2 regions of the Marinomonas mediterranea MMB-1 genome follow, and region 1 is predicted to be linked to the other one. Evidence: predicted binding sites of a transcription regulator. Region 1 holds the regulator's gene; the other holds the start of a gene.
What was found. Region 1 encodes PhoB, which activates phosphate uptake and scavenging genes when phosphate is short. Its sites were predicted from a motif close to TGTCATANNNNTGTCANA; they were not measured.

Region 1 (6,074 bases):
GGTATGAAAAAAGGCTTTTATTAGTTGTTTTATTAGGTGTTTATTTTCGGTGGTAGCTTGAAATTTAGTATTCAGCTCCGTCAATTTAAGCGCCGCGATAGAGTCTATTTGAGCTTCTTTATAGAGCCAAATATCAAGCCATGGTATTCTTGTGCCATCAAATGGATTCTTTTCGTAAGGTGTAATCGTGCTCATTCAACCTTTTCAAGCCGTCGGTGCTTTCTTTAAGTCACTCCCTGTTATCCTCTCGCCTGGAATGCGTCTGTTTATTCTTGCGCCTTTGCTTGCCAATGTGATTTTAATGGCGCTGTTATACATGGTTGCCTTGTCGTACTTCGGCGTTGTTGTGGACTATATGATGGGCTTTTTACCCGGTTGGATGTCATTTTTAAATTGGCTGTTTTACCTGGTATTTGGTTCGATTGTCGCTGTGGCATTTTTTTACAGCTTTTCAATGGGGGTGAATATTATTGCCGCGCCATTTATGGCGTTTCTCGCAGAAAAGGTTGAGGAACGTGAGACTGGAAGACAGTTTGAATCGACCCTCAATATGGGTGAAGTGATGAAAATTGCGGGGCGCTCGATTCAGCGAGAGTTGCAGAAGCTATTTTACTTTTTACCTAGGCTGATCATCTTATTGCTGCTTTCTTTTGTTCCTGTTATTAACTTTGTCGCGCCTGTCTTATTACTGCTTTTCTCTGCTTGGATGCTTGCAGTTCAGTACATGGATTACTCATTTGATAACCATAAGCTAAGTTTTCGAGAAATGAGAGAAACACTGCGAACTAAGCCTTTGTTGTGTTGGACATTTGGCTTTATTGTAATGGCTGGATTAACGATTCCTCTTTTGAACCTGTTTGTTATGCCGATTGCCGTTGTTGCGGCGACATTGCTTTGGATAGATCAATTTAGCGATCGTTTTGAGCTGGTCAGTGTACCAGTAGCAATGAGCAATGAATAAAACGAGCAACACTCAATAACCGAATATAGAAATAGAAACAGGCGTTTGCATGTCTTTAAAAATACTAGTCGTTGACGACGCGTCATTCACTCGTGATCTGATAAAACGTTCAGTACGAAAATCTTTCCCCGGTACGACAGTGGAAGAGGCTGTGAATGGCCGAAAAGCACAACAATTACTTCAAAAAATTCAATTTGATATGGTGTTGTGTGACTGGGAAATGCCTGAGATGACAGGTGTTGAACTGTTAAAATGGTGTCGTGAACAGCCACAGTATGCCAAAGAAGCCGTGCCTTTTGTGATGATTACCAGCCGTGGCGATAAGTCTCACGTCGTTGAAGCGGTTCAATCCGGCGTAACGGATTATTTAGGCAAACCTTTTTCGGCAGAGCAGCTGAATCAAAAAATCATATCAGCGGCGAAAAAGCATGGAATTGAAAAGAAGTTGAGTGCGGGCGCAAATGGAAAAGCGGCGGCAAAAACGGCGCCAAGCTCAGGCGGCGTTGCGACGGCTTCTTTGGACGTTCTAATGGGCGGTGCGAGTAAAGCTCCTAAGAACAGTTCGCCTAAAATTGTTAACCCTACCGCCCCTACTCCTGACGTAGCAATTAAAGATGTGAAAATCCCCACGTTAGTGCGCTTCGAGGGAAAGCAATTTCGTTGCATGGTGGTCAAATTCTCTAAAAATGAAGCCACTGTGCTGATTAAAAGTGATGATGTCATCCCGCAAGTGCTTGGGCAGGCCGTACTGGACTTGGAATTCGACAAAAAAGTGAACCGCCTGAACTATTTTATCCAATCCGTGGCGACGACTGATAAGAAACATGATTCAGCATTTTTAACGGTGACGCTTGGCTTGATCGATCAAGATGCAGAAAAAGAAGCGTTTGTTAAGGCGCTGTTTGAAAGTCTCTAGCGCCTTAACAACATTGCGCCGCTTCTACATAAATCTCAAGCCTACACCCTCAAAAGCAGCGTCCTCGAAAGTTAGCCCTAAAGACGCTCGGCACCATTGCTAAGAACATTTGTAGTGCGACTAAGAGCCTTTGTCGTGTGCTCTACCTTAGATTACTTGCCAGACGCGTTGTCTAAAGAAGTAATGTTTTTGACTCGGTTGGCTGGAAAGTGGCAAGAGAAGGTGCTTCCATAGTTAGGTTGGCTGCGGATCTGTAGCTTCGCTGAGTGATGTAAAAGAACGTGTTTGACAATGGCGAGGCCTAATCCCGTACCACCTGTTTTAGAACTTCGGCCTTTGTCCACACGGAAGAAACGCTCTGTGAGTCGAGGAATATAACGCGGATCGATGCCTAAACCTTCATCTTGTACTGCGAAACAACCGCTGACGTCGTCAGATTCCCACCTTACGTTAATTTCACCGCCATTTGGCGAGTATTTAATAGCATTTACGACTAAGTTCGAAAATGCGCTGTAGAGCTCGTTGTAGGAGCCATGAACCTGAGCGCCTTCTTCGACAGAGAAGCTCAAAGTATGGTCTGGATGTAAGATAGGCTGCGCCATTTTCTCAATGGCAGTGAAAATATCGGACACCTGAAGCCAAGTGTCATTTTCTCGCTTGTCATTGCTTTCTAGCCGAGACAGTAACAGCAAATCTTCGATGAGGTTTTCCATCCGCTCAGATTGATCGGCCATATTATCAATGCCGCGTTGCATACTCTGAGGCAAATTATCTTTGAACATGCCTAGGGTTTCTAAATAGCCTTTAATCACCGTAAGTGGCGTTTTGAGTTCATGCGAGGCATTGGCGACAAAGTCTTTGCGCATTTGTTCTAGCAACTGTAAACGCGTTACGTCCCTAATAAAAATTAGATGGTCGTTTTGATCGTACAGTGTGGTTTGAATTTCTAGGAACGCCCCTTCTTTGGCTGGGCTTTTAATGATTAAAGGATCGCCAAATCGCTTTTGGGTAAAGTAACGATAGAAGTCTGGGTTTCGGACGATATTGGTAATAGCTTGACTGCGATCGACAGGGCGTACCAAGCCAAGAAATTGTCCCGCTGAATTATTCCACCACTCTAAATTGCCTTGATTATCCGCCATGATTACGCCTTCTTTTAAGGCGGCGGTTGAGTTCTCAATTCGATTTAGAGCTTGGCGCATCTTTCGCTTGGATTTACGTTGTTTCTTTTGCAGACGATAAACCGCGTCGAACACTTCTCCCCAGATACCACTGGTTTCTGGAGGAGAGGCTTTTCCTGAGCGGCGTAACCACGAGTGAAACTGGTACAGCTGATACATCTGCCACGCTAAGCTGATTAAGACATACAGCAGTAACGCAATCGCAATCTGGCTTAACGCAAAACCGATGGCGAAGGTTGCGATTAAGCCAATAAACCAGTTTAGCAGAGCCTGTTTCCAGATTCGTTTCATGTTCGTCTTATAATCCGTTTATCTGTTAATGCGTCTCTAAGCAATCCGTTTAGAGGAGAAGCGGTATCCAGTTCCGCGGACAGTTTGAATCAGGGAGTCGTGAGTGTTGCCAATGGCTTTGCGCAGTCGACGAATATGTACGTCAACCGTGCGTTCTTCAACATAGACATTGCCGCCCCACACTTGATCCAGTAATTGTGCTCGAGAATAGGCGCGCTCCTGATGCGTCATCAAGAACTTGAGCAGCCTGTACTCCGTTGGACCCATTTCAAGTGGTTTATTGCCGATGCTAACGCGTTGGCTAATTGGGTCCAAAAGCAGTCCGTCTACCTCGATTGGCTCGTCGACACCTTGTGGCGTTGCGCGGCGCAATACGGCTTTTAAACGCGCAACTAATTCTCTAGGGGAGAAGGGTTTAGTGATGTAATCGTCTGCACCAACTTCCAGTCCCTGAATTTTGTTGTCTTCCTCGCTTTTCGCTGTCAGCATAATCACAGGAATTTCTGCTGTTGTGCTGTCTTTTTTAAGGCGGCGAGTCAATTCAATACCACTGCCTCCAGGCATCATCCAGTCGACAAGAATCAAGTCAGGACGGTGATCGACTATGATCTCATGTCCATGCTGTGCATTCTCGGCTTCTAGGTATTCGTAGCCAGCCATTTCTAGCGCTACAGCAATCATTTCTCTAATGGGTGCTTCGTCGTCAATGATTAGTACTTTCTTACCGGTCACGGGATTTATCCTCATCTCAGGAACGGTGAATATTTAAACGAGTAAATGTGACAGTTACATTAAAATGTCACAACTATGCCATAATTAAGACACGAATAGACGTAAAAAGAACATGGTTTTAGACTATATAGCTTAAAACCAACCCAATAAAGACCGTATAGCCCACTCGATTGTTATCTAAAAATGAACGAAAGCAAGCTTGGCGATCTCTGTGTTGTCCTTGTTTATATTGCTTAAAGAACCAAAAAACACAAACCGCGAGGCCGATAAAATAGGGCCAGTTTAAGTGGGATGTAATCCCGATCCAAGTTAATAATGACAAGGTTAAACCTTGCAGAACAAGGATCACAAAGAGATCGTATTGACCAAATAAAATAGCAGTGGATTTTACGCCAATCTTCAAGTCATCCGGTCGGTCTGTGATGGCGTAGTAGGTATCGTACGCGACCGTCCAGAAGACATTGGCGACGAACAACATCCACAGCTGCACATCAAATAAACTGCCGCCTTGAGCGCTGTAGGCCATTGGAATTGCCCACGAAAATGCCAGACCTAAAAACACTTGAGGCAGGTGGGTATAGCGCTTCATAAATGGGTACAGTGCCGCTAAGAATAGACCCACGAAAGAAAGCGCAATGGTTTGTAGATCAGTAAACAATACGAGGATAAAACTGAGTACGGCTAAAACAGCAAAAAGCAGCAGTGCTTCTTTCTCACCAACGCGGCCCGATGGGAGTGGACGGTTTTTCGTTCGCTCTACATGCCCATCCACTTTTCTATCTGCGTAGTCGTTAATGACACAGCCTGCGGAGCGCATACTAAACACACCTAATACGAAAATCAGTATTAAGTGCCATTCAGGCCAACCGTTCGCCGCAAGCCATAATGCCCAAAGCGTTGGCCACATAAGCAAAAAAGAGCCAATGGGTCGGTTAAAGCGAGTGAGGTCGGCGTAATCAGAGAGTTTACTCATGGAGTTATACGAGCCCTAGTTGTCATAGTCGGATGCGAACGACCTTATTCAATCGTATTTTATTTAGCAATGATAGCGCGCGATGGTGCTACTCACTGCGACGCTACAGCTGGCCTATGGTAGGGTAAAATGCTTCATTAACCAAGATACCCGGACCATAGCCATAGAAAATAGACCGCCTTGCCCATAAACTCTCTTCCGTGTTTTGCATTAATCCAGCGGGAAGCTGAGTAACTTCGATAGGACTGCGTGAAAGTTGCTTATTCTTGAAAAGGTAGCCACCAAGTGGCTTATCTGCGAGCTTAGACAGACAGCGCCAATGGCCTCGTAACGAGCGTAAAGGAATAATTGAGCGACCATAAATAACAACGTGGTGGTTGCAGTAAAGTAACACGGTACGGATTCTCGCTTGCTCACGAGCGTGTAAGTTGAGTCGGTTACGCTCTCTCTGTGTTGGTAAGCCAATGTAATCGCTAATGACCTCCACCTTAAATGACCCTGCTTGTTGCAGCTTTGCCGTCAACGAGTCTGGCGTACTCACCCAAGGAAGAATGTTACTGGGAATCTGTTGTCGATTGACGCAGCTTAGTGCGTGCCATTCGTAGTCAAATTGTCGGGCAGCGTTTTTATTGAGTAACGTCATGTCTTGCCGTGTATTAAATTTACCATGTCTCTAAGGTCTTTGGAGGCGCTTAAGACCTGCTGGCGACATTGTAACGCGGTTTCTTCGTTTAACCCTAACTGATCCAGTAAATGCTCGCTTATAGGCAGTTGATCCAATAAACGATTTGCCACATAAAGAAGGTTAGCTAAGAGTTTATGCTCTCCTTGATAGCCTTCGTCTTTGCAATAGCGAACGGCGCCGTAAATATCGGCCGGAATGTTCCAGTGTTTTAGCAACCAGGCGCCTAACTGTTCCTTTGTAAAATGCAACACCTGCATCTCAACAACGTTGCTAGGCAAATGTGCATTTGCCTCTAAATTTCGAGACAAAATAGAAAAATGAGGCGGTAAAATAAC
Region 2 (6,074 bases), 1.6 Mb from region 1:
TTGGAATCGTCTGTTTGTTGATGTTGTTTTTGAATATGAACATCTTGCCGTGTCGATTAAGCCTTGGTACCGCATACATGAAAACCGTGAGGACGATGACAACCCTAATATTGAGCGGTATCTCGGTTACGGTGAAGTGGCGGCAGTCTTAATTGATGAGGATTACAGCTATGACGTAATGATCAGAAATAATCTTCGTTCAAGTAATAAAGGCGCGATACAGCTTGGCGTTAATTTCCCTCTTTGGGGGAAAACACGAGGGTATGTGCAATACTTTGAAGGTTATGGTCAATCTCTCTTGGATTATAATAATCATGTGCGAAGTTTAGGTTTTGGAATTATGCTTACCAATTGGCTTTAGAATCAAAGATTTAAAAGGCCATAAAACTGACCTGTAAGCATATGGTCATCTTTTTGTCTTATTTCTGACACATTTTTCTCTTAGGGTGTTACCTAGATTTAACTAGGAGATAAACCATGAACAAAAAGTTCCTACCTCTTGCAAGCGGGTTATTGGTTGCAGCAATGCTAACGGCATGTGGCCAAGGCAACGTAAAGTCCTCTGATGATATGGCTTCTGCTGAAATGTCTTTGAATAACGAAGACATGTACGAAGTGCATCATGAAGGCCGTATTTATGTTTTTGATGATAAAGGTATCTACGAAAGCTTCATGGCTGTCGGTGAAACCGCATTCCGTAAAGTTCGCATCGGCGAAGGCCCACATGGCGAAACAATTGTTTTCGGTTTGACTGGCGCAGACAAAAAGAAAACATCGGGCATCGCGAGCGTCGATATGTACGATGGTAACCTAGAAGGCGCAGAAGACTTCTACGGTGAAATGCGTACAGAAGGCCGTATTTATGTTTTCCAATCTCTTGAAGAGATGAATACGGCGCGTACAGTGGGTGAAGTGCCATTGCGTTACACTGACATTGGTGCGGGTCCAAAAGGCGAAACAGTCGTTTACGCTTTGAATTCTAGCAACAAGAAAAATAAGCCAGAAGCGCTTATCGCTAAATTCAAAGCAATGAACGGCATGAAGTAAGCTTACGCTGAATATGCTCTGAATTAGCAATTCCCCCAATAAAAACGCTCCAATCACTGGGGCGTTTTTATTTCCGGTACGGTATTTTTAGATGACTCTTGCCTCAATTCTCACGTCATAAAAGCGTCATTAAATAGCCACCTTACTGACATTTATACTCGGTACATTACTGATAATAAGCAAAAAATCAGCTAATCGAGGTGGTGATATGCCTTTTCTGAAAAGTATCCACGCATTGGATGTGCAAACCTTTTATTGGTGTATGGCTCGTAAACACCGTGTATTGATTACCAATATGAGTAGAGCTATCTCCAAGACGGCTGATGGCCCTTTGTATGCAGTTTTAGCAATGGTGTTTTGGTACGTTGGTGAGACGGCTTGGGTGATTATCATGGGAGCGGGCTTCACTGTAGAGCGCTTATCTTACTTGGTACTAAAGAAAGGCTTCAAACGAAATCGTCCTGCCGATATATTAGACAACTTTAGCAGTTTTATTATTCCTTCTGATAAATTTTCATTTCCCTCTGGTCACACCTCAGGGGCGTTTTTTATGGCGTTTCTTTTATCGGAATGGTTACCTGACTTTCAAATTGGTTGGTATGTCTGGGCTTACCATGTTGGGTTGTCGAGAATTTTTTTAGGCGTTCATTTTCCAACGGACACGCTTATGGGCGCTTTGCTTGGCTCTAGTTGTGCAATGATGGCGTTAACAATGGTTGGTATATGAAAATATTATATGGTGTTCAAGGGACTGGAAATGGTCATATTACGCGTGCTAGAGCAATGGCTGATGCTTTTGAGGGATTGGATATCGAAGTTGATTACGTCTTTTCTGGCAGGGAAGAGAAAGACTATTTCGATATGGAGGCCTTTGGAAATTATCGTACTTTTAAAGGCCTGTCTTTTGTCGCGAGAGACGGTAAGTTAGATTTATTTGCTACTTGTCGCAAAGCGTCTTTGCTGACCTTGCGAAAAGACATTAAGCGCTTAGATCTAGACGGCTATGATTTAATTATCACCGATTATGAGCCGGTTGTTGCGTGGGCAGCAAAAAGAAAAGGAATCCGTTGTATTGGGTTTGGTCATCAGTATGCCTTTAATTATAACGTCCCTAAACACAAAGGCGACAAATTGGGAGCGTGGATTATGTCCAATTTCGCGCCTGTTAATGTCTCATTGGGGGCCCATTGGCATCATTTTGGCAACCCTATTTTACCTCCTCTGATGCAAGAAAAAGATACTCAATACTCTGTTAGTGAGAAGGACGTATTGGTGTATCTACCGTTTGAGAACAGTGAAGAGGTGATGGATTGGTTAGAGCATATACCGGGATACCATTTTCGCTTTCATTGTAATGACATTGAACCAGGTATATACGATAACGTGACCGTTTATCCGTTTTCGAGAGGCGGTTTTCATAAGAATCTAGGTGAGTGTCGTTCCGTACTTTGCAATGCTGGCTTTGAGTTGAATTCTGAGGCATTAATGCTGGGGCGTCGAATTTTAGCAAAGCCATTGAAAGGGCAGATTGAACAACATTCGAACGCCTTGGCCTTAGACTTATTGGGTATTGCAAGTACAACCTCTTATTTGTCGAATACCGTGATTCGTAAATGGTTACAAGAGGGTTCGGTGGTAAAAATTGATTATCCTGATGTTGCAAGTGCCGTGGCAAAATGGATCTGTAACGGCGCTGAAGGTTCTATCGAAGAATTAAGTCGTAGCCTGTGGGATCAAGTGTCTCCCATACCTGGTTTAGATTTTGGTTTAGGGGACACTGGAGAGTTCAAGCTTGCAAAAGCGTACTGATTTAGTTACCTAATATTTGTCATAAAGGCAACGGGTTCATTGTTTTCTATCCGTTGCCTTTATTTGTACCTTCTTTTTATTCGTACTTTTTGTTAGTGGCTTCCTAGCTTAGTGTTTCGTTAAAAAATGCAATGGTTCTGTCCCATGCACGTTCTGCAGCTTCTTCGTTGTACCTTGCAGTCGAGTCGTTGTGAAATCCATGATTTACACCTTCGTACATATACGCTGAATATTTTACGCCGGCATTTTTTAACGCGCTCTCATACTCTCCCCAATAGCCATTTACTCGTTTATCTAGTTGTGCGAAGTGAAGTGAAAGCGGTGCTTTAATGTCCGCTACAGGTAACTTAGGTGGTGTGCCGTAATACGGCGCTCCGGCATTTAAAGTTGCCCCCAGAGATGCGGCAAGTTGGTTGGTTAAGTACCCTCCAAAGCAAAATCCAACCATACCGAGTTTGTCTGTGGTGATGTCATGTTGCTTCAGTAGGTTGGCAGCGGCGATAAAGTCCGCTTCTATTTTTGCTCGGTCGAGCGTTTTTTGCATCGCTCTGCCTTCGTCATCATTACCAGGGTATCCACCTAGAGAGAACAGCGCGTCGGGTGCAAAGGCAACGAACCCTTTTTTAGCGAGACGTCGAGCCACATCTTTGATGTAAGGGTTTAGGCCTCTGTTTTCGTGGGCAACCAAAACGGCGGGTTTTTTGTTATCCATTGATGTGTTTGCTGGAATGACTAAATAGCCTCGCCCTTTTTCGTGTCCTTGTGGTGAGTCAAACTCCAAATAAGACGCGTTTATTTCTGGGTCATTAAAAGACACTTGCTCTGCCAATGCATAATTTGGGATTAACGCACTCGCAACTGCCGATAAGGACAGTCCAGCAATCCCCAGCGTTCCCAGTCTCGAAATAAATGTCCGGCGGTCAATGTCGCCATGGGCGTATTCGTCATACCAATCAAATGCTTCCTGAGGTATTTCGATCGTTTCTTTTGCTTGCTTGAGTTCAGTCACGTGTTCACCTTTCCCTTTTCTGATGTATGAGCAGTTTAAGAAATGTTCCGACTACCGGTTTTGATTACTGGTTCTGGGTTCAAATACATCGTCTAATAAAGTTTTTTAAACAACTTTATTAGACGATGCCTTCACTTTACGATACGTTCACTGTCTATGGATTGGTTTAGTTACGGAAGGTATGAACAAGTCCACTGGCTTCAGCGTACGGATAACTCTTCTTTATTCGAGGCAAGTGTCGCTGTTCAATATTGAGCATATTGGCAAGAAAGTTAACAAGAATTAAAGAGAGTTTAGCCCTCGCCCTTTGGGTCTTTCAGAGAAACAGCCTATCTTCGTTGAGAGTGATTGAAAGGTATTAACATTTCTGCTCACTCTCGCCTTAATAGCCTGTTTCTCTGATAAGACTGAAGCTCATAAGACTTATTCGTACCTTCCTTATCTGATCTAAGTTTTATAATCAATCGTAGAAGAGATATTGATGGTTGTATTATTGAATTTTGCTATCGGTTAGATACCTCTAAAATACTAGGAAAAAAATTGCATGCGAGAGAAACTACCCATCTTAGTGACAGGGGGAACACAACGCTTAGGCTTAGCGATTGTCCATGCGTTATTGAGAAATGGATACGAATTGATTGTGACTTATCGAACACCCAAGGCATCGGTTGATGAGCTTAGAAAAATGGGTGTTAGGTGTATTCGATCAGATTTCGAAAATGCTAATTGTATTGCCGAATTGGTGGAAACAATCACTCAAGATTGCCAAGGGCTTAGGGCGATCATTCATAATGCATCGGATTGGCAGGCTGAAGACGAGGTGTCATACTCAGCGTTGATCGAAAGGATGTTTAAAATCCACGTCAATGCGCCTTATGAGTTGAATATGGCTTTTTCAGAGCTTTTGAAGCATGCGGCGTGTAGTGGTGAAGATCAATCAGCGGATATTATCCATTTTACGGATTATGTTGCGGAAAAGGGGAGTGACAAGCATATTGCGTATTCATCAAGTAAGGCGGCTCTTGCAAATTTAACATTATCATTTGCAAAAAAGTTGTCACCTCACGTAAAAGTGAATAGCATTGCTCCATCTCTTCTAAAGTTTAATGATAAAGACGATGAAGAGTATCGTGCGAAGGCGCTGGCGAAATCACTTATGCAGATTGAACCGGGTGAACAAGAAGCGGTAGCGGCAGTAGAATACATTTTAAGTAGCCGATATATGACTGGAAGAACAATTGCTCTTGATGGAGGACGGCATTTAGCTTGAGGTCCATTGTTATGAGTTTATGCCCAGTTAATTTAGGATTTTAGGAATTTATTATGAGCACTGCAATTGCAGAAGAGAAGTCTTCTTTAGAGTTGATCGGATTGTCCGAAGAAGCAGTAAAAGTGCGAGATGCGCTCGTTAAGCACGGTTTAGAGACACCGATGATTGAAAACGGATTGTCGACTGAGGAGAAGTATCAGCGAATCAAATCCGCCTTTGAAGACGTTGTGTACACACTCGGTCTTGATATGAACGACGATAGTTTGGCAGAAACGCCTCACCGAATCGCAAAAATGTATGTCCGAGAAATATTCTCGGGGCTAGATTACGCTAAATTCCCGAAAATCACGGTCATTGACAACAAAATGAATGTTGATGAAATGGTGAAGGTGAACAATATTAGTTTTACAAGTACCTGCGAGCATCACTTTGTCACTATTGACGGGTTTGCGAAGGTGGCGTATCTACCTAAGAAAAAAATTATAGGGTTATCAAAGATCAACCGTATTGTTAGATTCTTTGGCCAACGGCCTCAGGTGCAAGAACGTTTAACGCAGCAAATCTTAGTGACACTGCAGACACTTCTTGAAACCGATAACGTCGCGGTAAGTATAGAAGCCACGCATTACTGTGTTAAAGCTCGAGGTGTTATGGACGCTAGTTCATCGACGCAGACGACGGCACTAGGTGGGTTATTTAAGCGCAGCGATAAAACTCGAGGTGAGTTTTTATCTAACTAGTTAGCTGAATGATTTACTTATAATGTAAAGAAGGGCTTTTTGCCCTTTTTTTAATGAGAAAAATATGAAAAACGTATGGTTTCCCGCAAAAAAGAATGGATGGGGTTGGCAAGCGCCAACTTGTTGGCAGGGTTGGGCTGTGCTGGCGGTGTATCTTGCTCTTTTTATTTTATTAACCAGCCTTATTCATCCTAAAGAA

Region 2: a site for PhoB is predicted at 1,161-1,178, ahead of MARME_RS06615 (phosphatase PAP2 family protein). Genes of this name have one in related genera too.

Annotation. Positions count from the first base shown of each region.
Region 1 covers NC_015276.1:4,586,804-4,592,877, reverse strand. The annotation lists gene MARME_RS22630 (hypothetical protein) at 1-195, opposite strand, end outside; gene cysZ (sulfate transporter CysZ) at 188-961, shown strand; gene MARME_RS20820 (response regulator) at 1,011-1,877, shown strand; gene phoR (phosphate regulon sensor histidine kinase PhoR) at 2,030-3,349, opposite strand; gene phoB (phosphate regulon transcriptional regulator PhoB) at 3,386-4,081, opposite strand; gene ubiA (4-hydroxybenzoate octaprenyltransferase) at 4,200-5,054, opposite strand; gene MARME_RS20800 (chorismate--pyruvate lyase family protein) at 5,158-5,697, opposite strand; gene MARME_RS20795 (HDOD domain-containing protein) at 5,694-6,074, opposite strand, start outside.
Region 2 covers NC_015276.1:1,466,132-1,472,205, forward strand. The annotation lists gene MARME_RS06605 (phospholipase A) at 1-361, shown strand, start outside; gene MARME_RS06610 (hypothetical protein) at 478-1,047, shown strand; gene MARME_RS06615 (phosphatase PAP2 family protein) at 1,256-1,774, shown strand; gene MARME_RS06620 (MJ1255/VC2487 family glycosyltransferase) at 1,771-2,856, shown strand; gene MARME_RS06625 (dienelactone hydrolase family protein) at 2,960-3,865, opposite strand; gene folM (dihydromonapterin reductase) at 4,410-5,135, shown strand; gene folE (GTP cyclohydrolase I FolE) at 5,189-5,875, shown strand; gene MARME_RS06640 (hypothetical protein) at 5,940-6,074, shown strand, end outside.